DNA from 3 places in the Pseudoalteromonas shioyasakiensis genome. Region 3 is predicted to be linked to each of the others. Evidence: predicted binding sites of a transcription regulator. Region 3 holds the regulator's gene; each other region holds the start of a gene.
The links. Region 3 encodes sigma-54, which starts transcription at its own class of promoters, with help from an activator protein. Its sites were predicted from a motif close to GTTGGCACGNNNNTNGNNT; they were not measured.
Positions count from the first base shown of each region.

Region 1: flgJ (flagellar assembly peptidoglycan hydrolase FlgJ) is a predicted target of sigma-54. The motif match lies at 2,689-2,707, and genes of this name have one in related genera.
Region 2: KQP93_RS03800 (EF-hand domain-containing protein) is a predicted target of sigma-54. The motif match lies at 7,317-7,335, and genes of this name have one in related genera.

Region 1 covers NZ_CP077770.1:2,773,078-2,782,865, forward strand. Annotated here, with positions in the region: gene flgK (flagellar hook-associated protein FlgK) at 1-1,669, opposite strand, end outside; gene flgJ (flagellar assembly peptidoglycan hydrolase FlgJ) at 1,683-2,651, opposite strand; gene KQP93_RS12895 (flagellar basal body P-ring protein FlgI) at 2,840-3,934, opposite strand; gene flgH (flagellar basal body L-ring protein FlgH) at 3,947-4,630, opposite strand; gene flgG (flagellar basal-body rod protein FlgG) at 4,646-5,434, opposite strand; gene KQP93_RS12910 (flagellar basal body rod protein FlgF) at 5,456-6,220, opposite strand; gene flgE (flagellar hook protein FlgE) at 6,381-7,748, opposite strand; gene KQP93_RS12920 (flagellar hook assembly protein FlgD) at 7,800-8,480, opposite strand; gene flgC (flagellar basal body rod protein FlgC) at 8,494-8,925, opposite strand; gene flgB (flagellar basal body rod protein FlgB) at 8,928-9,338, opposite strand; gene KQP93_RS12935 (CheR family methyltransferase) at 9,474-9,788, opposite strand, start outside.
Region 2 covers NZ_CP077770.1:793,686-803,473, forward strand. Annotated here, with positions in the region: gene dksA (RNA polymerase-binding protein DksA) at 1-136, opposite strand, end outside; gene sfsA (DNA/RNA nuclease SfsA) at 374-1,093, opposite strand; gene pepB (aminopeptidase PepB) at 1,243-2,538, shown strand; gene KQP93_RS03765 (phosphoribosyltransferase) at 2,748-3,314, shown strand; gene KQP93_RS03770 (Crp/Fnr family transcriptional regulator) at 3,352-4,008, opposite strand; gene KQP93_RS03775 (YgjV family protein) at 4,277-4,507, shown strand; gene KQP93_RS03780 (amidohydrolase) at 4,510-6,150, opposite strand; gene KQP93_RS03785 (EF-hand domain-containing protein) at 6,244-6,477, opposite strand; gene KQP93_RS03790 (EF-hand domain-containing protein) at 6,482-6,715, opposite strand; gene KQP93_RS03795 (hypothetical protein) at 6,819-7,046, opposite strand; gene KQP93_RS03800 (EF-hand domain-containing protein) at 7,056-7,283, opposite strand; gene KQP93_RS03805 (HAMP domain-containing sensor histidine kinase) at 7,596-9,053, shown strand; gene KQP93_RS03810 (hypothetical protein) at 9,055-9,582, shown strand; gene KQP93_RS03815 (sigma 54-interacting transcriptional regulator) at 9,585-9,788, shown strand, end outside.
Region 3 covers NZ_CP077770.1:481,278-491,065, reverse strand. Annotated here, with positions in the region: gene mlaE (lipid asymmetry maintenance ABC transporter permease subunit MlaE) at 1-528, opposite strand, end outside; gene KQP93_RS02355 (ATP-binding cassette domain-containing protein) at 521-1,339, opposite strand; gene KQP93_RS02350 (calcium/sodium antiporter) at 1,588-2,556, shown strand; gene KQP93_RS02345 (KpsF/GutQ family sugar-phosphate isomerase) at 2,560-3,531, shown strand; gene kdsC (3-deoxy-manno-octulosonate-8-phosphatase KdsC) at 3,535-4,086, shown strand; gene lptC (LPS export ABC transporter periplasmic protein LptC) at 4,083-4,637, shown strand; gene lptA (lipopolysaccharide transport periplasmic protein LptA) at 4,627-5,148, shown strand; gene lptB (LPS export ABC transporter ATP-binding protein) at 5,145-5,870, shown strand; gene KQP93_RS02320 (RNA polymerase factor sigma-54) at 5,986-7,482, shown strand; gene hpf (ribosome hibernation promoting factor) at 7,510-7,797, shown strand; gene ptsN (PTS IIA-like nitrogen regulatory protein PtsN) at 7,801-8,253, shown strand; gene rapZ (RNase adapter RapZ) at 8,254-9,099, shown strand; gene KQP93_RS02300 (HPr family phosphocarrier protein) at 9,113-9,385, shown strand; gene mgtE (magnesium transporter) at 9,597-9,788, shown strand, end outside.

The DNA of each region.
Region 1 (9,788 bases), 1.5 Mb from region 3:
CGCCAGTAGCAGGGGAGCCTTCAATATTGAAGTCAAAACCGTAACTATCATAAGGCGCCCCTGCTTGAGCAAGAATATTCTCAGTAGGTGGTGTAATGGTAAAGGTCGATGTACCGTTACCATCTGTAATTTGATACTCGTTAGCATTCGCCGTTTTCACTAACGTGATATCGCCATTCGCCAAACTCGGTGGAGGACCCACGGTAATACCCGTTGAGTTATCAATATCAGACACTGTGCCAGCAGAAATACTTGCATCACTGGTATTATTGATATCGTTCGCAGTTCGAATAGGCGATGCTAACGCTAGGTCTTCAGGGCGCTCAGTTGCAAGCTCTAGACTCGTTGCAGCCTGAGAGTTCAACTTCACCATAAATTGGTCATCAACACTTGGTGGGTTACTCATATCGAGAGTTATTTCTAAGCCAAACAGATCTAAGCCACTATTTGTAGGGTTATCTTTTAAATTGACCTTACCAGTCACTGGATCAACGGCTGCTGTAGTAAAAATATCATTACCGCTGGCATCTTTAATCGTCTCGCCTTTATAATCAACGGGGTAAATTTCAACTTCATTCGTATTACTGTATTTCACAATAAAATCACTTGCTGGCAATTCGCTGCCTTTACCTGGTTCAACCGTTGCCGTCATTGTTGATGTACCCGTATTAGCTTGATAACCGAACGCATCAACCGTTGGAATAGCAAAAATATCACCACCAATTTCACCATTAGCGTCCATACCTAAACGGTTTTGCTGATTAAAGGCGTCGGCTAATGATAAGCCCATTTGACCAAGCTGGTTTTGCGCAGGCACTAAAATATCGTCACGAAATGCCAGTAAGCCACCAATTTTGCCTTTCAATTTACTCACATCAACTTCAAGCGGCACGGCTTTGCCACCGTTTACATCAAGTTTTAATTCTTTAAAGTTCGGATCAGGATCGCCACTGAATGAAAACAGGTTAAATGTGCCACTTTGCATAACAAGAGCTTGACCAGAGCCTAAGTACACTTGTTTTTCGCCGTTATTACCATCGAGTGTTTCAATATCAATCAGCTCTGATAAGTCACGAATTGCTTTATCACGTTCATTATATAAACCACTTGATACTGACTCACGATCAGTACCATGAACCGAAGCAATCTTGGTATTTAAATCACTGATATTTTGGATCAGGTTATTAGCTTCATCTGAAAAGATTTCTAGCTGCTCATTTACCACTGCTTTTTGGTCAACCACAATGCTCGACAACCTGTCCATTTGATCAATCAAATTTTGCGCATCCGTCATGACCAGTGAACGAGCGACTGTTGATGACGGTTGATTTAAGCTTTCTTGAACATTATTAAAAAACGAGTTTACGCTCGTTGATAAGCTGTTTGACTCTTCTGAAAACAAGCTATCTACACGGCTTGCTTCAGTTACAAACTGATCAAAGAATGCTTTATTTGAGGTATCTCTATTTAATTGCTTTTGCGCAAATTCATTCAATAAGCGATAAGTCTCACCACGACCGACTTGGTTGTCGATCATGGTTGTGAACTCGGTACGCTCACGCACATAGCCCTCGGTATTAACGTTGGCGATGTTTTTACTGGTGGTTTGTAAAAGCTCAGAGTTAGCTCTTACACCGGCATTTGCTATGTCATATAAGCTAAATGACATGAGGGTCTACTCCTTAACGTACCAATGAAGCAGCGACGCTTTGAAGCTCAACGCGCTTCAATACCTGCTTAATTTTATCGGCATAATTTGGATCAGTTGCATAGCCTGCTTTTTGTAACGAATCTAAAAAGGCTGCAGGCTCTGCGGTATTATTAAGTGCTTCTTGATAACGTGGGTTTTCATTTAAAAAATCCACAAAGTCGTTCACACTATCTTTAATCGATTGATAAGAGCGAAAACTTGCTTGCTTTTTAACTGGCACACCTTGTTCAAATTCAAGCGTGACTTTGCTTGCTTTATCACCTTGCCAGCTCCTATCCGATTTAATATTGAATAAGTTGTTACTACTTGTGCCATCAGCTTTACTGATGATGTGTTTACCCCAGCCCGTTTCAAGTGCTGCTTGAGCAACCATCACAGCTGGATTTAAGCCAATTTTCTCAGCCGCATTTTTAGCGTGCTCCCAAACAGAGCGAATGAAAGACTCAGCATCTTCAAAGCGGTTTTCTGTTTGCTCGTTCGCTGATGTATCCTCGACAGCTTGTGGTTTAGCCTGAGCCTCAGTAGTGCTATCAAGGACACCGCTTGCGCGTTTATCACTAGCAAAATCAGCCGTCGTTCTTAGTACAGAACCTGGTGTAAACTCTTTACCGTCTGGCGAGAGCTGCTGAACAATCAAGTCAGCTAGACCCAACGAGCCATTTGATGAAAGCTCAACCGACATTTGTTGGTCATGCATCTCTTCAAAAAATTTAACGCCGCTTGAATTAAATGGGCTGTCTTTATCTTCAAACGCTTCATTTGCTTTACGCATACTTTTAAGCAGCATCTGAGTGAAGATAGATTCAAATTGTGCCGCCGCTTTTTTCAGCGCCTCTTTTGACGCATCGCTAGAGGCATCACTTTTTAAGGCATTTTGACGTAATGAGTCTAAGTTGCCTAAATCAAAAAAGTTTTGCTTGTCGAGATGATTAGTATCCATCAGCTTTTTGACACAATAGTTAATAATGAAAATTAGAATGCAAAAATTGCGCCAACAAAAAACTTTATAGATTGGCTAATAACTGATACAGGAATGGAGTAACTTCAGAGCCAAGATTTTGGCTGATGTTTATATGCTGAACGATTAAGGTATAGAAACAAAAAACGCGCTCGAAAGCGCGTTTTAATTTAAATGATAACCAGTTGCCCGTTTATCGCGCCCGCTTCTTTTAAAGCTTCTAGGATTGCCATTAAATCACCCGGTGCAGCCCCAACTTCATTGATTGCACGCACGAGATCATCAAGATTAACACCCGGGTTAAATACAAAAGCACGTGAATCATCTTCGTTCACATCAATAATACTTTGATTGGTAACGGTAGTTTCACCATCACTTAAAGCATTTGGCTGTGACACATTTTGCTGCTCAGCAATGGTGACCGTTAAACCACCATGAGTAATAGCCGCAGGCTGTAGCTTCACATTTTTGCCAATTACTATTGTGCCTGTGCGCGAGTTAACAATAATTTTTGCTGCTGTGTCTGCTGGCTTAAACTCTAAGTTTTCAAGTGTCGACAAATAAGCAACACGTTGAGATGCATCACGCGGTGCTAACACGCGTACTGACGCTGCATCGATTGCCTGAGCGCTATCAGGACCCACTAAATCATTAATCGTTTGCTCTAAGCGTTTAGCCGTTGTGAAGTCTGGGCGATTTAAATTAAAAGTAATGTAGTCACCTTGCATAAACGGGCTCTTAATAGCACGCTCTACAATGGCACCGTTTGGAATACGGCCCACTGTTGGTGTGTTAATAATTACACGGCTACCATCTGCTCCTTCCGCACCTAGGCCACCAACGACTAAGCTGCCTTGTGCAATCGCATAGGTATTGCCATCAACCCCTTTTAGGAAGGTTTGTAATAAGGTACCGCCACGTAAACTACCCGCACTACCGATAGACGACACCGTGATATCAATGGTTTGACCGGGTTTTCTGAATGCTGGTAATTCTGCATGTACAGCCACAGCTGCAACATTTTTAATCTTAGGTTTTAAGCTATCAGGTAAAGTGATACCAAAGCCATTCAACATGGCTTTAAAGCTTTGTTGAGTAAATCGGCTTTGTTCACCTGTGCCGGGCAAACCGACAACCAAACCATAACCCACTAATTGGTTTGAGCGAACACCCTCAACCATAGATACATCTTTGACTCGCTCAGCCTGTGCAGAAAACTGCAGGCTAATTAAGCAAAGAGCGATGATGTATTTAAACCCAGTCATGACTTTATTCCTCTAAAATGGGAAAAGCGAACTACTAAAGAAACGAGACAGCCAACCTGCACTTTGCGTTTCTTGAATTTGCCCTTTACCTGAGTATTGAATTCGCGCATTAGCAATACGGTTTGATGTGACCGTGTTATCTGCTTGCACATCTTCAGGACGAACTAAGCCTTCTAAGCGAATAAACTCTTCACCTGTGTTCAAAGTAAGCCATTTTTCACCGCGAATAACCAAGTTTCCATTAGGTAAAACACGCATCACATTGACAGAAATATCGCCAAATAAGCTATTCGATTGGTTAGACTTTGAATCACCTTTAAACGATGCTCCTGAACCAATACCAAACTGAATGCTATCACCGCCAATGTTAACTGGATTGCCACCAAGCCCAATAACAGGATCTAAACTAGCGTCCGTTTCTTTGTCGGTTTCGGTTTTTGCCGCTTTGGTGGCTTGCGTTGATTCTTGCAATTTAACAGTGATGATATCGCCAGCGCGCAATGCCTTTTTATCTGAGTACAAGTCATCTGCTGAATAACTATCAAACAACGAACCCGTTGGAACCATTGGCTCTGTTGTTGGCTCCGGATACATAGGCGCATAGTAAGGGTCATCCTGAACCACATGATGATTTTGCGTTGTCATACAACCACCCAGCATTAATGCTGCCGATGTGACTAAGATAATATTACGCATGCTGCCTCCTAGCCATTAAAGCTGTTGATTGATGTAACTAAGCATTTCATCAACCGCTGAAATCACTTTTGAATTCATTTCATAAATTCGTTGTGTTTCAATCAAGTTAACGAGTTCTTCTGTTACATTCACATTAGACGTTTCTAGTGAACCTTGAACCACAGTACCTAAACCATCGATACCTGGGTTCCCTTGCACAGGTGCGCCACTCACAGCGGTTTCGGTGTACAAGTTTTGCCCCATAGGCTCAAGACCTGATGGATTAATAAAGTCACTAATTGTTAGCTGACCAATTACCACGTTCTCTGCTTGACCTGAAATACGTACCGACACTTCACCGTCTTGCGAAACAGTAATTGATTGTGCATCGTCTGGTACGTTCATTTCTGGCTGTAATGGAAAACCCGCGCCCGAGGTCACAATGCGGCCATCTTCGTCAGTGGTGAATTGACCATTACGTGAATAGGCAATGTTGCCATCTGGCAATTGCACTTCAAAAAAACCAGGACCTGAGATCATCCAGTCCAATGAATTTTCTGTGGTAAGCATGTTACCTTGTGAAAAGTTCTTTTGGTTAGCTACCACTTTGGCACCTGCACCAAGCATTAAACCCGATGGCATTTCAGTGTCTTGAGATGAACGACCACCTGGTTGATTGATGTTTTGATATAGTAAATCTTCAAATACGGCGCGGCTTTTTTTGTAACCGACCGTGCTGGCATTCGCGAGATTATTTGAGATCACCGAAATATCGGTTTGCTGGGCGTCAAGCCCGGTTTTACTGATCCATAATGCAGGATTCATAACTCTACCCTCTCAGTCATCTTAAACAATGCGTAACAGCTGATCTTGACGCTCGTCGAGCTCTTCGGCTGTTTTCATTAATTTAACTTGTAATTCAAATTGGCGTTGATTGCTGATCATGTCGACCATTTCATGTACTGGGTTTACGTTCGACATTTCAAGCGTACCCGACAGTACTTTTACGTTTGGTGAAATATCACAAAAACCACAAAGGTCATTGACCAACATGTCTTCTTTTGGTCGAAATAAACCGTCATTACCTTTTTCAAGCTGAGTGTTATCAGCCTCAATCACTTTTAAGCGATCAACCACTTCCAAAAAGTTTGCTGGCGCTCCTTGTGGGCGAACCTGAATAGCACCGTCTTCACTAAACTCAACTTTCTCGATAGGTAATGGCAAAATGATTGGACCACCTTCGCCAATTACTTGACGGCCGTGGCTAGTGATCAACGCACCATCTGGAGTAATGTTTAATGTGCCAGTTTTGGTGTACGCCTCATTGCCTGATGCATCTTGTACACTCAACCAACCACGGTCACTCATCGCGATATCAAGCTCGCGGCCAGTTTCAACAAAACCACCCGATTCCATATTAGATCCAGGGCGTTCTTGCATTGCAAACACCCTAGATGGCAGACCTTCACCGAAGGCTTGCATAGAGCGAGCTTGTGCAAAATCAGCTTTAAAGCCAGTGGTGTTAGCATTAGCAAGGTTGTTGGCCTTGAGTTCAAGACCTCGCAAACTTTGCTTAGCACCCGACATGGCAATGTAGACCATTTTGTCCATAACATTGACTCACTAAAAATACGATAACTAAGAAATGCAATAAAAGTGCCAAAGTAAAATTGACGCTAAAATAGAAGAGAAAAATGAATAATTAGAATGAAAAAAGGCTGCCAATAGAGGGAGCAGCCTTCGTGTCGGATTAAGCTTAGAGCCGTTAAAATTAACGGATCTGTAGGATGTTTTGCTGTAGTGTTGAGTTAACCTCAAGCGCACGTGAATTTGCTTGGAAGTTACGCTGCGCACTAATCAAGTCAACAAGTTCGTTAGTTAGGTTTACGTTTGATTGTTCAAGCGCAGATGAGTTAATTGAACCCAATGTACCTGAACCTGGTTCGCCAGCAATAGGCTCACCTGACGTTAAACTCTTCTTCCAAGAAGTATCACCCACTTGTTGTAAACCCTGTGAATTCGAAAAGCGTACCATGGCAACTTGACCTAAGAATGAAGTGTCACCATTACTGTACGAAGCAACAATTTTACCGTCAGAACCGATATCGATACCTGATAGACGACCTACAGTCGCACCATCTTGTTCAAGTGCTTTTACTTCAAAGTTACTAGCATATTGAGTAGGTACTTTGTTCGCTGTTGCCGCTTCATCACGCCAGTTCATCGTTACATCATCAGGGAAACTAGCACCATTAGATAGTAAGTCAGATAAACCTGTCGCAGCGCCTGCGCCATTTGGTAAAGTTAATGGGTTAAATGATGCATCAGTATTAGCAACACCATCCGTGTTAAGTGGTAAACCACTTGAATCAAATTGGAATGTAGTTAGTGGTGTATAAGGCGTTGTTGTTTGCTCTACACCACTTGCATCAAATGGTTTTTCATCAAGTGTTGCATACACTTCCCATTCATTTTCATTACCTGTTGTCGCTGAGTCTGTTTTCACAAAAAAGAATTGTAAAATATGTGGTTCACCTAATGAATCATACACAGTTGTTGATGTTGAACTGTTATATGTAGCACTTGCTTCAGGGTCAAACGGTGTCACTGTTGGCGCAGAGGCACGTGAATCTAGGTTAAATGATGAATAAACATTCGTGGTTGCACGCGGTGAACCTGACGCATCAGGAATTTGTAACGCCGAAGATGTACTTAAGCTAACAGAAGTGGTATCACCGGTTGCTTCATCAACAGGGAAACCTTGTAAGTAGTTACCGCTTGCATCAACAATGAAGTTATCCTGGTTTAATTTAAACGCACCTGCACGAGTATATGTGAAGTCTTGCGCACCTAGGTCATTCGCCATTGCGAAATAACCTTCACCAGTGATCGCTAAGTCGAGCGAGTTATTTGTGAAAGATAACGAGCCTTGGTGGAATTGCTGTGCCACCATTGTCGTTCTTACACCGTCACCATTTTTTGTTTTACCAGAACTAAATACTGATGATGCGTATACATCAGCGAACTCTGCACGAGACTCTTTAAAGCCCGTAGTATTAACGTTAGCAATGTTATTTGCGGTAACGTCTAAATCTTTTTGCGCGGCTGCTAAACCTGTTAATGCAATATTGAAGCTCATAACTCACCTCTAACCTATCTCTTAGCCTAAGCTAACCCAAACCTTTTTTACTTATGCGATTTCAGCTATATCAGTTAGCCTAACCGCACCCTCTTTTGTATTTACGATAATGCCGCTTGCGCCATTAATATTGACACTTTCAATATTCTTAAAGGTCGCCATTGGCATACTGCTGTAGTCTCCATTTACAAAGCCTTCAGCACTGATGTCATACTCACCTTCAGGGAGTACATTGCCATCGTTATCTTTGCCATCCCACTCAAAACGAAGTGCACCCGCTGATTGCGAACCAAGTTCCATGGTGCGTACTAACTGACCCGATGAATCCGTGATCCTCAACGTTAAAGATTCAACAGCAGTCTCTGCAACCACAGAACCTTTAGCGAGATTTTCGCCATCAAAATCAATGGTGTCAGACTCAAGTAACGCTTGCTTACCAACAAGCGTTGAAGCCTGTAACGCAGAGTTAGATGTCATTGATGCAGTTAGTGATTCAAACTTCTCATTTAAGTTTGAAATACCCTCAGCCATAGTGAAATTCGTCATCTGCGCAATCATTTGATCGTTGTCAGCAGGCTTGCTTGGGTCTTGAAACGACAACTGTTGTGTTAAAAGTGAGAAGAAGTCTTCTTGCGTTAAAGTATCATCTTTCTCTTCTGTTTTATTTTGATTGTCTTGCCAACGTAAATTATCTAAATACGTTGATGACGCACTGCTGATGTCGTTACTCATAACTTATCCTCGGTTACCGCTGCCCAAGCAACAGTGTTTTACTTAACATTTGCTTAGCTGCATCAGCAACTTGCACATTTGTTTGGTAAGAGCGAGAGGCTGAAATCATATTTGCCATTTCTTCTACAACATTAACGTTAGGTTTGTAGATATAACCATTTTCATCCGCACTTGGGTGGTTCGGGTTATATTCAATTTGCAGAGGTTTATCGCTCTCTACAACACCTAATACTTTAACGCCAACAGAAGAGCCCTGAGGATTGCTTTGTGATGATGACGCTTTAGTCAGCTCTGCAGCAAAAACAGGATGGCGCGCTCGGTATGTCTGATCTTGGCTGGAACTAATCGTATTCGCATTCGAAATATTACTGGCTGTGGTATTTAAGCGAACATTTTGCGCACTCATACCGGTTGCTGAAATATCAAAAACATTATACAAACTCATGATTAAGCTCCTTGACTACCGAGGGCTTTTTTAAGGCCTTTAATTTTACTACTCATAAATTGCAGGCTTGCCTGATACTCTAATGAGTTCTGTACATACAAGTTTCGTTCCACTTGTATATCGACTGAGTTACCATCACCTGTATCTGCTTGATTTGGCGTACGAAACATTTCCGCACTGCCAACAAAACGACTGCCCCCGGCAATATGTTTAGCATCGGTTCTTACCATGCTATTGCCGCCTTGTTGGTTGCTTTTTGCCGCTTTTAATGCCGAGGCAAAATCGATATCTTTCGCTTTATAGCCCGGCGTATCAGCATTAGCGATATTTGTCGCTAATAACTCAGCGCGTTGTGAACGGATCAACATCGCATGAGGATGAACACCAAATGCTTTATCAAAACTGATAGCCATAACCATCTCCAAAAAATTGACTCTGCAGTGGTTAATGCAAAAGCTAAGCCAAGAATAAAGAGATGATTATGTTTATGTAACAGACTGAAAAATAGATAAATTTAGCAACCTAAGGACTAGGTTGCTAAGGAGAGTTTACTTTTTCTGATAGATGATACCCGGGTTACAACGAACCATATCAAAGCTATCACTTAAGCCCGCCATTGATTCTGACGCACCTAAAAACAGGTAACCTTTCGGGTTTAAAGCTTGAGCAAATTGCGAAATGATTTTAGCTTTTACTTCTGGTGAAAAGTAAATCAACACATTACGGCAAAATATGATGTCAAACTTGCCCATTAGGGCATATGAATCGAGTAAGTTTAAATGTCTAAAGCTGACCATTTTACGTATAGGGTCAACTACCTGAGCCATTCCATTACCGCTGTCCTTAAAGAACTTTTGACGACG
Region 2 (9,788 bases), 310 kb from region 3:
AATCGTTACGCCAAGCTTCTAAAATTTTTTTAAAATGAGCACGTTGTGCTTCATTCATATACTCTTCACCTGGCTGTTCTTGATATGGTTCCAACCCGGCCTGAGCCAATAACCCTAGTCTTTTTTGGTCTGGCATAACTTTCTCCTAAATCCTTAATATTTTGCCCAGCATTAGCCGGCGGCTATAAATAGCAGAATCATTAGATTGAGGCAAATTTATTTTAGCTTAATTTATATGCCTCGCCCCCTGATTGCATAATTTTCTATGAGTAGAGTCACTCATAATTTTAATAAATTTGCTAAGTTATATAGGCAAAAAAAAATAATACAACTTAAATCGTGTTTTTTATTGTCTTTTTAGTAAAAGAGTTGCTTAGCTAATAAAATCACATTTTTCTTGCAGCTTAATTTCTTCAGCAGAAATTTTTGCTTTGTAAGCAATGACTTCAACACCGTTTTCTATAGCTTCAGTTAAAAGTTGGGCATATTTGGGATCAATATGAGCAGCCGCACTTACTTGATTGATACCTTCATGTAAAACGGCAAAAAATAGCACGGCACGATGTCCTTGCTGTCCCATTTCTATTAACTCTCGCAGATGCTTTTGGCCACGCTCAGTTTTTGCATCTGGAAAATAACCTTGCCCAGATTGTGGGTCTGTTTGCGAAAGCAATGTCACTGATTTTACTTCTACATAGCAATGGGGTTTGTGTTCATCTGTTAATAAAAAATCGATACGACTATTTTCTTGGCCGTATTTTACTTCTGCAGCAATTGTTTGATAGTCAACAAGTTCAGCAATCGTGCCTGCAGTGAGCGCTTCTTGCACAACGTAGTTTGCCACGGCGGTATTAACACAAATTAAATGATTAAATTGGTTCTGAGTTAATTGCAACGATTGAGGGTACTTGCGTTTGGCATTATCACTGGTTGAATAAAAAGCCTTAAACCCTGGCTCTGCACAGCCCGTCATTTTGCCGGTATTAGCACAGTGAGCTGTAAACTCTGCGCCTTCGGAAGTTTTTAAGTCTGCTAAAAAACGTTTGTAGCGTTTGATTAAGGTGGCTGATTGTAATGCTGGAGTAAACTTCATGGCTCTTATAAATTCGTTTTTCTTTATTGTATGTGATTCATTACATGGATTGAACCACACTGCACAATGCTATTTATCGCAAGCTGTTGGGAACTGACGTTGGCTGTAGTAAACTCGATCAACATTTTTAGCGCAAAGAGTATTCTAACATGTCAGAAAAATTTTTAGTTCAACTTAGCGAGCAGAGTGCTGCCGCGCATTGGGGCGAAAAAGCCGCTCTTTCTTTTACTGAACAAGGCGCAACTGTTCATTTAACTGAGCAAGATACACTCAAGAACGTACAAAAAGCAGCACGTACGTTAGCTAATCAAGGCTTAAAAAATATTGCTTTAGTGGGCGATGTTTGGTGTACAGAAACACAATGGGCTTTCTATCAAGGCTTTGTTTCACCAAAAAATTTAGATGCTATTGAGTTTGTTGAAAATGCAAAAACAGACGGCAAAGAACTGGCTTCTTTAAAGCAAGCAGCGACGTGGGCTCGTCAAATGATCAATGGCACAGCTGATGACATTTTCCCAGAGAGCCTAGCTGGTAAAGCGGCAGAATTTATTCAGTCATTAGCGCCAGAGCACGTAAGCTACCAAATCATTAAAGGTGATGCTTTATTAGAGCAGCAATGGATTGGTATTCACGCGGTTGGCCGTGGTAGTGAGCGTCCACCGGTATTATTAGCACTAGATTACAACCCAACGGGTGATGAGAATGCACCTGTTGCGGCCGCTTTAGTTGGTAAAGGCATTACGTTTGATTCAGGTGGTTACTCAATTAAAGCAAGTGAAGGCATGTTAGGCATGAAGTGCGACATGGGCGGTGCTGCTACAGTAACTGCAGGTTTAGCGCTTGCTATTAGCCGTGGTATCAACAAACGCATTAAGTTGTTCTTATGCTGTGCTGAAAACTTAATTTCAGGCCATGCCTACAAACTTGGTGATATCTTAACTTACAAAAATGGCACCACAGTTGAAATCGTTAACACAGACGCTGAAGGTCGTTTAGTGCTCGCTGATGGCTTAATGGCTGCAGGTGAGTCTGGCGCGCCATTAATCATTGATGCGGCAACGTTAACAGGCGCTGCACTTGTTGCTGTTGGTCAAGAGTACAATGCATTGTTCGGTCTTGATAAAGAGCTTGTACGTGATGTACAAGACTTTGCAGAGCAAGAAATGGAAGCTGCATGGCCATTACCACTAGAAAAGTGGCATCAACAAAATTGCCCGTCGCCATATGCAGACACAGCAAATAGCCGCCCACAAAAAGGCGGTGGTTACGGTGGTGCTTCTAATGCGGCAGGTTTCTTATCACGTTTTGTGCCAAATGAAGGTAAAGGTTGGGTGCACATTGACCTTGCCGCTGCATTTAACATGGGTAGCACAAGCGAGTGGGCTGCTGGTGCGACAACACAAGGTATGCGTACCGTTGCAAGAACATTACTAGAAAAAGCATAAGCAATTTACTTTTTCTGTAGCTAATTAAAAGCGCCTTAACTTTATCTAAGTTAAGGCGCTTTTTTGATCTAACAGGTAATTTTACAAACTGATACAAGCTTTTTTGAGTAAATTAGTATAAAATCCCGCCCCACATTTTCTCATCCTGTGGTTAGTTATTACTAAATTAGCTACACTTGAATGATCATTTCACATTGGGGTCTCTATTTATGTCAGATAAGTGCTATATCACTGCGCAGCAGCTTCTTGAAGATTCATTTCGTGTTGCGGCACAAGTTTATGAAGATGGTTTCCGTCCTGATTTCATCATTGGTATTTGGCGTGGTGGTGCTCCAATTGGTATCGCAGTTCAAGAATATTATGATTACAAAGGCATCGAAACTGACCATATCGCAGTGCGTACTTCGTCGTATTACGGTATTAACCAGCAGTCTAAAGAGATCAAAGTACACGGCCTGCATTACATCATTGAAAATGCCAATGCAGATAACTCATTACTAATCGTTGATGACGTGTTTGATTCTGGCCGCAGCATTTTTGCATTAAAAGAAAAGCTTTCAGAGTTAATGCGTTTAAACCTACCACGTGATATTCGCGTTGCATGCCCGTACTACAAGCCGAAGAACTCAAAGGTAGATATGGTGCCAGATTACTTCATTCATGAGTCTGAAGAGTGGTTAGTGTTCCCTCATGAGCTTTCAGGCCTAACGCCAGACGAAATTATCGAAGGTAAGTCTGATTTAGCTAATATTCATGACATACTTTTAGAAAAGTAACTTTGAATGATCTTGCAGTTATGAGTGTGTTCTACACTTATAACTGCGCAAAACTTTCTACGTATTCGCTAAGCTTGTCGATATCTACTACTTGTAAACCTTGATTACTTCTCTGCACTAAGCCTTTTTCAACTAGTTCTGTAACTACGCGTCTATAAGCTCTTTCGGTGGTGGCAAAGCGTTCTGCTTCAGCATTCACTGTAGGGTAGGCACGCAATAGTGTTGGATTACTGTTTTCAGCTCTTAATAAGCAATCTTTAGCTATGTTGTAGCTAAGTGGTAATAGCAGCTTATCTAAGTTTATTTTTTGGTTTTCTTGGAACTTAGCGGCAATTGTTTGCGCTGTGTACAAGCTTAACTCTGGCTTTTCTAAGAGTAGTGCGCGCCAATGTTTAAGCTCAATTAGGTTATAACTTACATCGCTAAAGCACGTAACTGTGTAAATACACGGGTAGTTATTCAGTGCTTCAATCTCACCAATCAGTGTGTTGTTACAATCAAGCTGGCCTAAAAGAAGACGTCGGCCATTACCCACGTCATAGCTGAACGACACTGTGCCGCTTCTCACTAATACGAGTTTTGACAAGGGTTGATCTTGGTGGATCAGCACTTCTTTTTTAGCTTGTTGAAAACTACTGCCTGCAAATGTCAGTAGTTGGTCAACAAGATAGCTTGAAAAATGATATTGAAACATTAACGCCGCTCTTCGGACAATTGTCCTATTTATTACACCTTAATGACGTTAGCATTAAGATTCTAAGAATTTACGCTAACTTGCTAGTAAGGTGATTCACGTTACTGATACCTTCATTTCCCGTGTAATGATTTTAAAGCCAAGATTATTCTTAAGCTTTACAAGGTTTTTAGTAAGTTAGCTTTTTTATTTTATTGTCAAACTAGCACAGAGTGCGTCAAAAAAAATGACAAGCTCCAATGCTAACCTAAAGCCTAGGAGAGAACAATTGAGTTGGGAATATTTAGGCTATTTAGCGTCAGCACTGTTGGTTGCTTCTTTGACAATGAGCGATGTAGTAAAGCTACGTTGGCTTAACCTAGCTGGGTGTATTGCATTTACCTTCTACGGGCTGGCAATAGGTGCCGTTCCGGTGGCCTTTACCAATGGCTTACTGGCATTTGTGAATGTTTACCACATTATTAAATTAAAGCGTCAGCAAAAAGCTGACGCCGAGTAATATTATTCCTCTTTTTTATACTTTAGCTCGCCCGCAATCCAGGTTTGTGTCACGTTAATATCGTGAATTTCAGAAACAGGTGCTTTGTAATAGTCTTTATCAATCAAAATAAAGTCAGCCCACTTGCCTTGCTCTAAACTACCTACCTTAAACTCTTGATGTGCAGCATAAGCACCGCCTAAAGTAAATGCTCGCAAAGCTTCATCACGCGATAGTAGCTCTTCTGGTCGCCAGCCACCTTCAGGCAATTGATTATGATCCATTCGTGTAATTGCCGAATATAATCCATCAAACGGGTTAGCAAGCTCTACAGGAAAGTCAGAACCTGCTGCAATTACTGAGCCTTGTGCTAAAAAGGTTTTCCAAGCATACGCCCCTTCAAGTTGTTTTTCAGTCAGACGCTGCTCTGCCATATGCATATCAGAGGTTGCATGAACAGGCTGCATTGATGGAATAATTTTTAATATTTTAAAACGAGGGATATCTTCAGGAGTCACAATTTGTGCATGTTCAATTCGGTTACGAAGTAAAATCCCACCGGTTTTTTTAAACACATTTTCATAAGCATCGAGCACCACGTGATTGGCTTTATCGCCAATTGCGTGGGTGTTCGCACTAAAACCATGAGCAAAACTTAGGTTAAATAGCTGCTCAAGTTTCTCTTGGGTTTCAAGCATTAAGCCATGGTGATTTTTACGATCTGCGTATTCCTCGATAAGGGCTGCGCCTCGGCTTCCTAGAGCACCATCCGCATACACTTTGACACTTCGAATCGACAGCATGTCATTCATGTCTTTATATTTGCCCGCTTTGAGCATGGTTTCTAGCTGAGGATCGGCTGCACTTAGCATGGCTACGATTCTGACAGGAAGAGTACTTTGCTCAGAGCGCTGCTTGTACACTTGCCATGTGTCGTAATCGATACCAGCATCATGGGTTGATGTAATGCCCAAACTCAGCAAGTGTGTGCCTGCATTATCTAAAGCGGTATTAATGCTGGTATGACTTGCTTTTGGTACATGCTGGGTAATAAGTGTTTCGGCTTTATCGATGAATACCCCTGAAGGTAAGCCAGAATCTAGCTTTAAAATTTCACCGCCAGCAGGAGAGGGAGTTTGTTTAGCAATACCTGCAAGCTCCATGGCTTTTGAGTTGACCCACACAGCATGGCCATCAACGCGAGAAAGTACCACAGGTTTGTCTTTTACATATTTGTCTAAATTAGAGGCAGTTGGAAACTCACCGCCAGGCCACTGCTCTTGGTTCCAACCGCGACCAATGATCCAACCTTGTTTATCTTTGGCAAACTCAGCCAGCATTTTGCCAACCTCATCTGCCGAGTTCGTATTTCTGACATCAAGTTGTGAGAGGTTATTCCCTAAACCAATTACATGGCCATGAGCATCGACTAAACCAGGTAGTAACGTGGCTTGCTTACCATCAATAGAGGTGGCGTCAGGGAAGCTGTTTTTAATTGAGTCATTGCCTGTTTTTACGACTTTACCGTCTTTAAAAACCAGTGCTGAAAAGTGTTGAGTTTCGCCCTTGTAGGTAGGCGTGTAGCCATTTACATTGTAAATAACTGTGGTGTTGGCAAAACAGCTAAGCGAAGCTGTTGCTAGTAGGCTGATGATAAGTTTCATAATCTTCTAATAGTTTTTATTGATTTATGAAAACAGTATCAGAGTTGCAGTAAACTGCAACTCAGCAGCAATTAAATAGTTAACATGGACTGTTTATTTGCTTGCGTAGATCTTAAATTCACTGAGCGATAATTTATTATCTTTATCGCTGTCGTAGTTTTTAAAACGTGACCACAAAGCTGGGTCTCTGGCAGACTCTGAACGAGTCAGGTAACCATCATCATTACGGTCAAGTTGTTTAAATTTTTCACCAATACTATCTGCAGCAAAACTCACTGTGCTAGATACACAATATAAAATTAGGCTGGCAAAGGTTAATTTTGACATTACTTTAACTCTTGTTTGTTAAATAGTGTTTAAACTCAAGGAGCGAGATTTGTTTATCTTTATCTGTATCCCATTGCGCTATGCGTTTTTGCAAGTGCGGTTGTGATGACAGTTCCTGCAAAGATAAAAAACCATTTTTATCTTTATCTAGGTGATCAAATCGTTGTTTTACATCCAATGCTAAGCTATTGAAGCTTATAGTAATTAAGGTACATGAAGCAAGCCAGAAAATTCTCATAATTACTCTCCTTTATAAATAAAAGTGCTTGCCATAATTTAACTCCCAAAATTTAAATCCGTTTACACATTCCCTCTGGGATTATGGCAAGCACTTTAAGCCGTTAAGGTTTGAATTTTTCAAACTCTTGTTCAGACAAAACCTGATCGCCGTTTTCATCCAGATCGGCAAATTGCTTAAGTAAGTTATCGTGTTTGGTTGCTTCAGTTAATGAAATCTCGCCGTCGGCGTTTGTATCAAATTTAGCAAATCGAACATCCATTTGTGATGCTAAAACGGTAGCGCTGATAACTAAAAACATCAGTGAAAATGCAGCTAAAAGTTGTTTCATTACAATCTCCTATTGAATAAACGACTGAAACTCAGAAAATGAAATTTGGCCATCTTGGTTACTATCAATTTGAGTAAAATTGCCATGCAATAATGCATCTTCAGATGCTTCTGCTTCACTCAAAAAACCATTACTGTCTTTATCAAGCTCGTTAAACGTTGTTTGCAAATCAAGTGCATAACTACTTACCGAGAAGATACTTATAAGCAGACTGGCTACCTGGGCCGTTACTTTCATTTTGTGTCCTAAAAAACTAATTTGCTTAGTACTTATCAAAATCAATGCCAATATTAAAAACCATTATTTATCAGTGTTTTATTGGTTTTCTGTAGTTTTAAATGCGAAATAGTTACAGGGTGTTGTGTCTTTTTTGCAACGATTTTCAGGTGTTAAAAGTTTATCCATTTTATTTCAATGAGTTAGTCTGTTGCCAAATAGCAACTTTGTATCGGTTTTTGGGTAAAAATCAGTACTTTTTAAGGTCGGATTCAGCGAGTGTCTAAGTTTGTTCACTAATAATCAGCATCTGAAATTATGTTGAGAGTGAATATGCAAAATACAGTAGCGATAAAAATAAAACAGTTACTCAATTGGCGACCTAGTCTTATTGGCCAGTTCGTCTGTAGCATTTTGCTGTCTTTACTACCGTTATCTTTGGTGGTGATTCTATTTTTAAATGCGCTCAATAAGCAGCTTGCAGTGACTCAAGAAATCGTCGGTGACAATTACGAAATTACCAAAGCATTTAACAACCTCAAACAAGACTTAAATAGCCTAGAAAGGGCAACTCGACAAAACTGGGTGCTTAAAAGTGAATCCCTCGATAGCTTGATTGCCAACAAGTGGCAATCGTCACTGCAAAGTGTTGATGAGCTTATATTCTTAAGCCCAACCGATGATTATATCTCGCAGTGGCGGCAATTAGCTGAGGTATTACAATTTGCGCATCAACATTTATTGATAGAACAAAAACAAGATGGTGAGCTGTTTGCACCTGCTAGTAAGCTTATCAGTGAGCAAACAAATTGGCTCAAAGAGCAAAATGAATTGCGCATCACAAAAAATCAGCAGCAATTAAAAGCACTTCAAGCTTCATTTATTAATTGGTTAGTTGCGTTAATTCCACTCACGTTATTGGTCGGGGGCGGGTTTCTTTGGCGGATCAGCGGACGGCTCAGAGAGCTCACACATGTTATTGATAAACTTGGACAAGGCCATTGGCAGCAAAAAATTCAAGTTCGAGGCTCGTCAGAGTTAGTTGAATTAGGTAACAAACTAGAGTGGGTTCAAGCACAGCTACATATGCTTGAGCAGCAAAAAGATACATTTTTACGCCATGTGACACATGAATTAAAAACGCCCCTAGCTTCTATGGTTGAAGGCACAGACTTACTCGCAGATGAAATTGTTGGTCCAATTAATAGCGAGCAACAAGCCGTTATTGAGCTAATAACGCAAAGTATGATGCGACTCAGAGCTATGATTGAAAGCCTGTTAAGTTACAACGCTATTCGCACAAGTAAGCAAAGCCTAAGCGAGCTTAACTTTAACTTGATGATGAATAAAATTGAGCGTCATTTTGAGCACCGGTTATCAGCGCGTGACTTATCCATTGTGTGGGTGAACGAGTTACCAAATAAAGCCTTGTTTATTTATATTGAACTACTTGAAATGGTGCTTATTCAGCTTACCTCAAATGCGCTAAAGTTTTCGCCGGAACACGAGTCAGTGACAATAAAAGCAAGTTTAAAACAGGGGCAGTTAATTTTGAGTGTCAGCGATTTAGGAGTAGGGATAGAGGATACTGAAAAAGCCGCTGTGTTTGGAGCTTTTTACCAAGGCAAGAATGCAAAACAACATACTGAAATGGGCAGCGGGCTCGGTTTAACCATAGTTAAAGAAACCGTTGAACAATTAAACGGTAAGCTCTCTATTACAGATAATGAGCCACAAGGGTGTGTATTTACAGCCATTTTACCAATTCAATTAACCCAAGGAGTTAACTGATATGGGCTTAGCGAATAAAGCCAGTTTTATGCTTGTTATAGGCACACTTTTTATAACAGGGTGCACGATCACGCAAAAGCATGTCGAGACAGAGCAAGTAGAGCCGACAACAGATGCGAAACCTCAAGGGCAACCAAATCCAAAGCCTCGGCCGAAAAGTGAGCCGTTATATCCGCCTGCAAGTACAGTCATTGCTTGGCATGCTGCCAAGTGCGGTGGCTTTAAAGCAAGCTCTGAGAAAGCAAATTATGTTGGTGAAAATGAGCTAAAACGTCTATTTGAGTCGATTTGTTTACTCGCTGCTTCAGAGCCAGAAAAAGCCCTTAGTCAGCTTGAAAAAAGTGACCATGCTTTTTATTGGCCAGATGATATTAAGCAGTATCTTTGGTTGCAAAAGCAATATTTACAACAGAATTTAGCGGCAAAACAAGCAAAACAGGCGCTAAGTGATGAAATGGAAAAAACCTTATCGTCGCTTGCGACTATCGAACAACAACTTCTGCTACGTGAAGAAACCAAGGAGCAGTAACCATGAATGAAGTAACAAAACCACGGGTTTTATTAGTAGATGACGATGCGAGTTTATTAAAGTTACTGGCGATTAGAATTGAGTCTAAAGGCTACTTGGTAAGCACGGTTGAAAGTGGCATTGAGGCACTACAAACGCTAAAAAATCAAACTTATGATGCGGTGATCACCGACCTAAGAATGGATGAAATGGACGGCATGGCATTG
Region 3 (9,788 bases):
CCAATCAACACCCACTAAATGAGCGCCGATAATAGCAACCGCAGAAAATATCAATGCAAGTAACGGCATACTGATAAAACCAGCCCAAAAACGCGGTGCAATAATGCGTTTAAGTGGATCAATCGCCATCATCTCTAAACTTGATAATTGCTCGGTTGCTTTCATTAAACCGATTTCAGCAGTAAGCGCACTACCCGCGCGTCCTGCAAACAATAACGCTGTTACTACAGGGCCTAACTCACGTAATAAGCTCAATGCCACTAATGGTCCTAAGCTATCTTCAGCACCATAGCCTACTAATACGGTGTAACCCTGCAGGGCGAGCACCATACCGATGAATAAGCCTGACACCATAATGATTAAAAGAGATTGCGAGCCCACCATATATAATTGGCGAACAAGTAAAGGCGTGCCTTTTTTGAAGTTCGGCACATTAACGAGTGCACCAAACAGCATCTGAGTAGAGCGGCCAAGCGCTGCAAAGCGCCCTAATGTTTTGTGACCTAACTTCTGGAATAGATCAAGCATTATGCACTCCTAGTAATTCATCATCATACGCAGGAGCTGGGAAATGGAATGGTACAGGGCCATCCGATAAACCATTTAAGAACTGTTGTACAAGCTCAGATTCATGGTTTTGCATTTGCTCTGGTGAACCTTCGCCTATCACCCCTTGATCAGCAATGATGATCACGTGATCAGCAATGCTCATCACCTCTGTTACATCATGGGTCACGATAAGTGATGATAAACCTAACACCTCATTCAGTGATTTAATTAGCTTAACTAATACACCCATAGAGATAGGATCTTGGCCCGCAAATGGTTCATCGTACATGATAAGCTCCGGATCAAGAGCAATTGAACGAGCCAAAGCAGCACGGCGAGCCATACCACCAGAAAGCTCAGAAGGCATTAAGTCTTGTGCACCACGTAAGCCGACTGCTTGTAATTTCATTAAAACGACAAGACGAATTAAATCTTCGCTGAGTTGAGTATGTTCGCGCAAAGGAAAGGCGATATTGTCAAACACTGACATATCGGTAAATAAAGCGCCACTTTGAAACAGCATACTCATTTTGGTGCGGGCAGCATAAAGTTCCTTGCGAGTCATGCCAGGAATACTGTTACCTTCAAATAAAATGTCACCAGAATCAGGTTTAAGCTGACCGCCAATTAAGCGCAACATGGTGGTTTTACCAATGCCGCTTGGTCCCATGATAGCGGTAATCTTGCCTTTCGGAATGTTAAAACTCATATTTTTATATATGATTCTATCGCCCCGTGAAAAGGTTACATCCTTGATTTCTACTATTGATTGCGACAAGTCGCTCTCCATAACGTTTTTCACTAGTTTTGCCATTTTAAGGGTTTTTTAGTCAAGATGGAAAAAACAAATCGTAAAATTTTGTAATATTTTCTATCAATAAATTCTAAAGCTAGCTGCAAAGAGCTTAACGACACCTGAAATTTAGTTTCCTTGCTAAGCACGCTTTATGCTCGCCAGCCCATTCTTTTACTTATACTTTCAGGTTCGCTTTTGTTACTATTTGCAGTCATCTGTATAAGTAATGTTGGCGTATCACAATGGTGACTTCTTTTGTCATTTTAATTATTGGTTTTGCTGCACTCGTTTGGAGTGCCGATCGGTTTGTTTATGGGGCGGCTGCACTCGCAAAAAATATGGGGATCCCCACCCTAATCATTGGTTTAACCGTTGTTGCTATGGGCTCATCAGCCCCTGAAATGATGGTATCTGCATCGGCAGCACTTGCTGATAAAACAGATACTGCGGTAGGTAATGCAGTCGGCTCTAACATTACTAACATCTTGCTTGTACTTGGTGTCACAGCCTTACTGCGCCCTCTTTCAGTGTCTTCAATGACACTTAAACGCGAGATGCCGCTGGTCCTGTTAATCTCTGTAGCTGCTTGGTATGTGTTCTCAGACAACTATTTTTCGTTCGCTGAAGGCATTGCATTGATGATTGCTTTTGCGGTGTTCATTGGTGGCTTAGTTATTGTGTCTCTGCGTGCTAAAAATCAAGATGACCCATTCGTCAGCGAAGCATGTGAAGACGTTCCGAACGATGTCAGTACCAAATCTGCCGTATTTTGGTTAGTCATCGGCATGATTTTATTACCAGTCAGTTCACACTTTTTAGTTGAATCAGCCGTTGATATCGCAAAATATTTTGGTCTATCAGATCTTGTAATAGGTTTAACCATAATTGCTATTGGTACCAGCTTACCAGAGCTGGCAGCTTGTATTGCAGGGGTATTAAAGAACGAAGACGATTTAGCGCTTGGTAATATCGTTGGCTCAAACATTTTTAATTTACTCGCCGTATTACCACTTGCGGGTATTATCAATCCATCGATTATTGACCCTTCTGCGGCAAACCGCGATGCACTTATCATGATTGCAGCAACGATTGTATTGATTGCCATGTCATTGAACTTTAAAGGTGCTCGTCGTATCAATAGAGTAGAAGGTGGCTTCTTGTTAGTCGCATTTATTGCATATCAGGGCTATATTTTCAGCCAAGTAGGATAATTAATGACACAACCTAGCTTTATCGCGCAGGGTAAGCGCGTACTCGAAATTGAAGCACAAGCCTTACAAGAAATTGAGCAATATATAAATCAAGATTTCGATAACGCTTGCCAATTAATGTTCCAATGTACTGGTCGTATTATTGTGATTGGTATGGGCAAGTCAGGCCACGTTGGTAATAAAATTGCGGCGACTCTTGCAAGTACTGGCACACCGGCATTTTTTGTTCACCCAGGCGAAGCAAGCCACGGTGATTTAGGCATGATCACCCGTGATGATGTAGTGATGTGCATTTCGAACTCAGGTGAGACCAGCGAAGTACTTAGCATTATTCCTGTTATCAAGCGCATTGGCGCAAAGATGATTTCACTCACAGGCAACCCAGACTCAACCATGGCAAAACTGTCTGATGTACATGTGTGCATTAAAGTAAGCCAAGAGGCATGTCCGTTAGGCCTTGCGCCAACTGCAAGTACCACAGCAACCTTGGTTATGGGCGATGCAATGGCGGTTGCGCTACTTGAAACCCGTGGTTTCACTGCCGATGATTTTGCGCTTTCGCACCCTGGTGGCAGCTTAGGTAAACGTTTATTACTTACATTAGATGATGTGATGCACGCAGGCGATGCCACGCCAATCGTTAGCGAAACCCAAAGCATCAAAGATGCACTAATCGAAATGTCAGCTAAGGGCCTTGGTATGACCGCGGTTATTGGTGCTGATGAAAAATTAGCCGGGTTATTCACTGATGGTGACTTACGCCGTATTTTAGAGCAGCGCATCGATATCCATAGCACTGCAATTAGCCAAGTGATGACCCGTTCATGTACAACTGCTCGCCCTGACATGCTTGCAGCTGAAGCTCTAAATATTATGGAACGTAAACGTATCAATGGTTTAATTGTTGTAGATCAAAGTAATACGCCAATTGGTGCCCTTAATATGCAAGACCTATTAAAAGCAGGAGTTCTTTAAGCAATGACATTCGCCGAGCTATACCAGCCTCTTAGCCCTGATGTGAGTCAGCGCGCACAAAAAGTAAAATTGCTAATCTGTGATATAGATGGTGTTTTTTCTGATGGCCGAATTTATTTAGGTAATGATGGCGAAGAGCTTAAAGCATTTAATACTAAAGATGGCTTTGGTATTAAAGCGCTCATTAATAGTGGCTTTGAAGTGGCAGTGATTACTGGCCGCCATTCACAAATAGTTCAGCAGCGAATGACTAGCCTTACTGTTCAGCACATTTATCAGGGACAAGAAGATAAGCTGATTGCTTATCAAGAGTTAAAAGATAAACTGGGGCTGACCGATGAACAAATTGCCTATATTGGTGATGATGGTCCAGACTTACCAGTAATGGAAAAAGTAGGGTTTGCTGTTGCTGTAAACGATGCACACCCACTGATTAAAAAGCTGGCTCATTACACCACATTATTACCAGGTGGCTTTGGAGCTGTGCGTGAATTAACTGATTTACTGATGTTAGAAAACGGTAAGCCGTTAACTAGCGATGGAACCAGCGCATGAATATAGCCCGTATTTTACTGAGTATTGTTTTTGTTTGTTGCATGGTCTGGTTATGGTACCCGTACTTTAACCAATCAACAGACACAATAACTAGTGAAGACGAGATCATCGCAACACCTGATTACACTGCTGTGGCGTTAAAGCAAACAGCGTATGACGAGCAAGGCAAAATTAGTCATAAAGTGGCTGCTGCTAAAATGGAGTTGTATCAACAATTAGGGTTTACCTTTTTTGAGCAACCTATTTTTACTATTTATGGCGACCAGCAGGTTTGGCAAGTAAAAGCCAAAGAAGCCACATTGTACGAAAACGATCAGCTGATTTTTGAAGGGGATGTAGTTGCTAAAAACTTAACCCATAACGGTATGATCGAAGATATAAAAGCAGAAAACATTAATGTCGATATTGATAAAATGACCATGTTTTCAAAGCAACCTGTGACACTAACAGGACCGAATTTAAAGATTACCGGTAAAGGCTTAAAAGCCGATTTAAAAACCGAAATTGTTGAGTTAACTAACCATACACGAACCATATACTATGACCAATAAACTGAAGAAATTACTCCTGATCCCAAGCTTATTGATTGCCTTTTCGGGCGCAGCTGCCGAGCAAACTGGCGCTCAGATTAGCATTAGCTCAGATCGCCAAGTAGGGAAACTAAAAGATGGCGTTGGCATATTCGAAGGTAACGTAGAGATCGTGCATGGTAATCGTCGTATTACCGCAGAGCGCCTTGAAGCACATGGCGGCGACACCGAAGGTACAGTAGAGTTAATTATTGCCACAGGCACACCAGCTTACTTCGAAGAAAAACAAACTGATGGCACCGTGATGAGCGCCAGCGCCGAAGAAGTTCGTTATGATGTTGCAAAACGCTTCTTAACCTTAAACGGTGAAGCTGAAGTTACTCAAGCAGGTCAAAAAGTAACAGCAAAAAGCATTACCTATGATATGGCACAGCAGCTGATCAGTGCTGAAAAAGACGAAAATTCAACAGATCGTGTACACACTATTTTAGTACCTGTTGAAAATAAAAAAGACAATAAAGGCCAACCATGAGCACATTAAAAGCAGAGCTTTTAGCTAAAAGCTACAAAGGCCGTCAAGTGGTTAAAAATGTCGGTCTTGAAGTTGAGGCAGGCAGTATTGTTGGCTTGCTTGGCCCAAATGGCGCAGGTAAAACCACCACCTTCTACATGATTGTAGGCTTAGTACCAAGCGACAAAGGTAAAATCAGCATTGATGATAACGATATTACCCTTTTGCCAATGCACAATCGTGCCCGCTTAGGTATCGGCTATCTGCCACAAGAATCGTCAATTTTTCGAAAGTTAACGGTGTACCAAAACTTGATGGCTATTTTAGAAACTCGCAAAGATCTAAACAAAGCAGGTCGCGAAGAAACACTAAATAGCTTACTCGATGAATTTAGCATCCAACACATTCGCGATAGCCAAGGTATGGCGCTGTCAGGTGGTGAACGCCGCCGTGTTGAAATTGCTCGCGCATTAGCCGCAAATCCTAAATTTATCCTTTTAGATGAGCCTTTTGCTGGTGTTGATCCAATTTCAGTGTTAGATATAAAGAAAATAATTGAGCACCTAAAAAATCGTGGTATTGGTGTACTAATTACTGACCATAATGTTCGAGAAACCCTTGATGTTTGTGAAAAAGCCTACATTGTTTCTCATGGGGAGCTAATTGCATCAGGCACACCTGAGCACGTATTAGCAGACCAAACTGTACGCGATGTATATCTAGGCGAGCAATTCAGGCTGTAACCATTACGCCAGCGACTAGAGCATCTGCTAGACTTATAACAATGACAATAAATCGATAATGACTTAACTGTGTTTGCACAGTTATCGATAACTTAAAAAGGATTGTTAGGGATACATGAGGCAATCATTACAGCTGCGCATGGGCCAGCAACTTACAATGACTCCACAACTGCAACAAGCTATTCGTTTGTTGCAGCTCAGTACATTGGATCTCCAGCAAGAAATTCAAGAAGCGCTTGATAGTAATCCTCTACTTGAAGTGGAAGAAGCGGATTACAACGAAGAAAGCACCGGCAAGAATGAGCAAAAAGCTGAATCTGACGATGTGCAAGTCAGCGCGTCTGCCGAAGAAGCTCCTAGCGAATACGAGCAAGAAAGTAGTGATGCTCTCAATAAAGACACCGTAAGCGATGACTTAGCTATGGATGTTACCTGGGATGAGTACATGAGTGCCGCCCCTTCAACATCGTCAGGGCCAATGCCTGAAGATGAATCAATCTATCAGGGTGCATCAACCGAAACCCTTCACGAATACCTAATGTGGCAATTACAGCTCACGCCATTTAGCCCTACTGATGAAGCGATTGCTGTGGCAATTGTAGAAGCTATCGATGAATCAGGTATTTTAACGGTAAGCTGTGAAGATATCGTCGAAAGCTTTAATCAAAATAGCGATGAAGAAGAAATCGAACTTGATGAAGTCGAAGCGGTCTTAAAAAGAATTCAGTTATTTGATCCTGTTGGTATTGGCGCACGCAGTTTACAAGAATGTCTGTGCATTCAGTTACGTCAATTCGATGCTAATACGCCATATTTAGCTGAAACTAAAATGGTTTTATCTGAGCATATCGAATTATTAGCGAGTCGCGACTATCGAACTTTGATGAAAAAGACTAAGCTTAAAGAAAACGAGCTTAAAGAAGTGATGACGCTCATCCACAGCTTAAATCCTAAGCCTGCGGATAGCATAGTGCGCGAAGAGTCTGAGTACGTCATACCTGATGTATCAGTAAAAAAAGTAAAAGGTCGCTGGGTAGTCGAGTTAAACCCAGACTGTATGCCAAAGATTAGAGTGAACAGCCAATATGCGGCGATGTCTCGCTCTGTTAAATCAAGTAGCGACAGCCAATTTATTCGCTCTCACTTACAAGAAGCTAAGTGGTTTATTAAAAGCTTAGAAAGCCGTAACGATACGCTATTAAAAGTGACCAACTGTATCGTTCAACAACAACAAGCTTTCTTTGAGCATGGCCCTGAGGCAATGAAGCCGATGGTGCTAAATGATGTTGCTGAAATGGTCGAAATGCATGAATCGACGATTTCACGGGTAACAACGCAAAAATATATGCATACCCCACGGGGTATTTTTGAGTTGAAATATTTCTTCTCAAGCCATGTCAGCACCGAAAATGGTGGTGAGTGTTCTTCTACAGCAATACGCGCTTTAATCAAGAAGTTAGTCGCTGCAGAAAACTCAGCTAAACCATTGAGTGATAGCAAAATTGCAGATATATTGGCTGAGCAAGGAATTAAAGTAGCTAGACGTACAATTGCAAAATATCGTGAGTCTCTAGCAATACCTCCGTCTAATCAGCGTAAGAGTCTGATTTAGACGTTTTACATAGAAGGAAAAATGCTTATGCAACTAAATTTAACTGGTCGTCATGTAGAAATCACAGATTCATTAAGAGACTATGTAAACACCAAGTTTGCGAAACTAGAAAGGCATTTTGACCATATTAATAATGTTCATGTCATTCTAGATGTAGAAAAATTAAGCCAAAAAGCAGAAGCAACTTTACATGTAAACGGAGGCGAGTTATTCGCTTCTACAGAACATCAAGATATGTACGCAGCCATTGACTCACTGATCGATAAACTCGATCGCCAAGTCATTAAACACAAAGAGAAATTAGCTCGACATTAAATTATGAAACTAAGTTCACTTACTAACCAGGACTGCAGCAAAGCTGCGGTCCTTTTTAATAGCAAAAAAAGAATTCTTGAATATATCAGCGAACTGGCTCACCAGCAGCTTCCTCATTTATCGCAACAAGATATCCTAGATGCTTTACTCAACCGAGAAAAACTAGGTAGCACCGGCATTGGCCGAGGTATTGCTATTCCACATGGCCGAATGAGTGGCGCAGATGAACCTCATGCTTTTGTGATAGTGAGTGAATCCCCTATTAATTTTGATGCAATTGATAATCGCCCGGTTGATATTTTTGTAGCACTCATCGTACCAGATGGTGACTGTCAGCTTCACCTAAAGACCTTATCAACAATTGCTGATAGACTTAAAGATAAAGAGTTTTGTAAACAGCTGCGTAGTGCAACTACCGATCAGCAACTGTTTCAGGTCATATCAGCAGAGGCATAAATGGAATTAATAATTATCAGCGGTCGCTCAGGCTCAGGTAAATCGGTCGCTTTACGAGTACTGGAAGACTTAGGGTATTATTGCGTTGATAATATTCCAGTTAATCTACTTCCTTCGCTCGTACGAAGTGTGTCTGATAACTACGATAAAATAGCGGTCAGCATCGACGTACGTAACTTACCGAAAGAGCAGCAAGAATTTAATGATATTCTTGAGTACCTGCCAGGTTTCGCAAACCCAACGCTATTCTATTTAGACAGTGATGACCAAACTCTGATCAAGCGCTTTTCAGAAACACGCCGCTTGCATCCACTATCCATTGACTCTTTGCCGCTTGATCTGGCCATTAAACAAGAAAAAATACTGCTTGATGTGCTGATCACTCGCGCTGACTTTATGATTGATACCACTGATCTAAGTGTTCATCAGTTAGCAGAATCAATTCGCGAAAAGATTTTAGGTAAAAAAGATAAAAAGCTGATTATTACTTTTATGTCGTTTGGCTTTAAGCATGGTATTCCAAAAGAAGCTGACTACGTTTTTGATGCACGCTTTTTACCTAACCCACACTGGGAACCTGATTTAAAGCCACTAACTGGCCTTGATCAACCAGTCAAAGATTACCTAGCTAGCCACAGCATAGTGCAAAAATTTACGTGGCAAATACAAACATTTGTGCAAACTTGGTTACCGCACTTAGAGCGTAATAACCGCAGTTACCTGACTATTGCTATTGGTTGTACCGGTGGCCAACATCGCTCTGTTTACTTAGCGCAAACAATTGGTGAGAGCTTTTCTAAAACTCATGCTAATGTAAAAATTCGCCATCGCGAACAGGACATTTAATTAGGCACCAACAATGCACGCTGAAGATACCTTTTTAATTCAAAATAAACTTGGCTTACATGCTCGCGCTGCTACTGTTTTAGCGCAATTAGCACTGCAGTTTGATGCCAAAATTACGCTTTATCAAGATGATAAAGAAGCTGAAGGCGATAGCGTGTTAGCATTAATGCTACTTGAAAGTAGTCAAGGTAAAGAAGTTCGCGTTGTATGCGAAGGCCCTGACGCCGATGCTGCATTAACGGCAATCGGCGAATTAATAGCACAACGCTTCCACGAGCAAGAATAGCATTTGCTAAGACTTCAAGGTTTACGGTAAACTTAATTCGGATATTTAAAATTCCCTTTAAATATCCTACTTTTATATCGCTCGCTTTTCTAAATTACATAACTCTTAATAAATTTATCGCAGTGCGACGATATCTCTGCAAATACACTTCAAAGCAACTATGCTGTATTTGCTTAGCCTATTTAAACTTTTTTCAGTTGTAAGGACGCCAATGCCAGAAGCCTTTGAACAAGATTACCCACTACAACAACTCAAACAAGTGACCAAGTCACTCAATAGTGGTCAATTTGTTCAAGTGCGCGGTATGTTAGCCAAAACGGCACCTTGTGATACAGCCCTTTTACTTGAATCTTCTCCCCATAAAATTCGTCGTATGCTTTGGCAGCTGGTTGATCCAGATGTC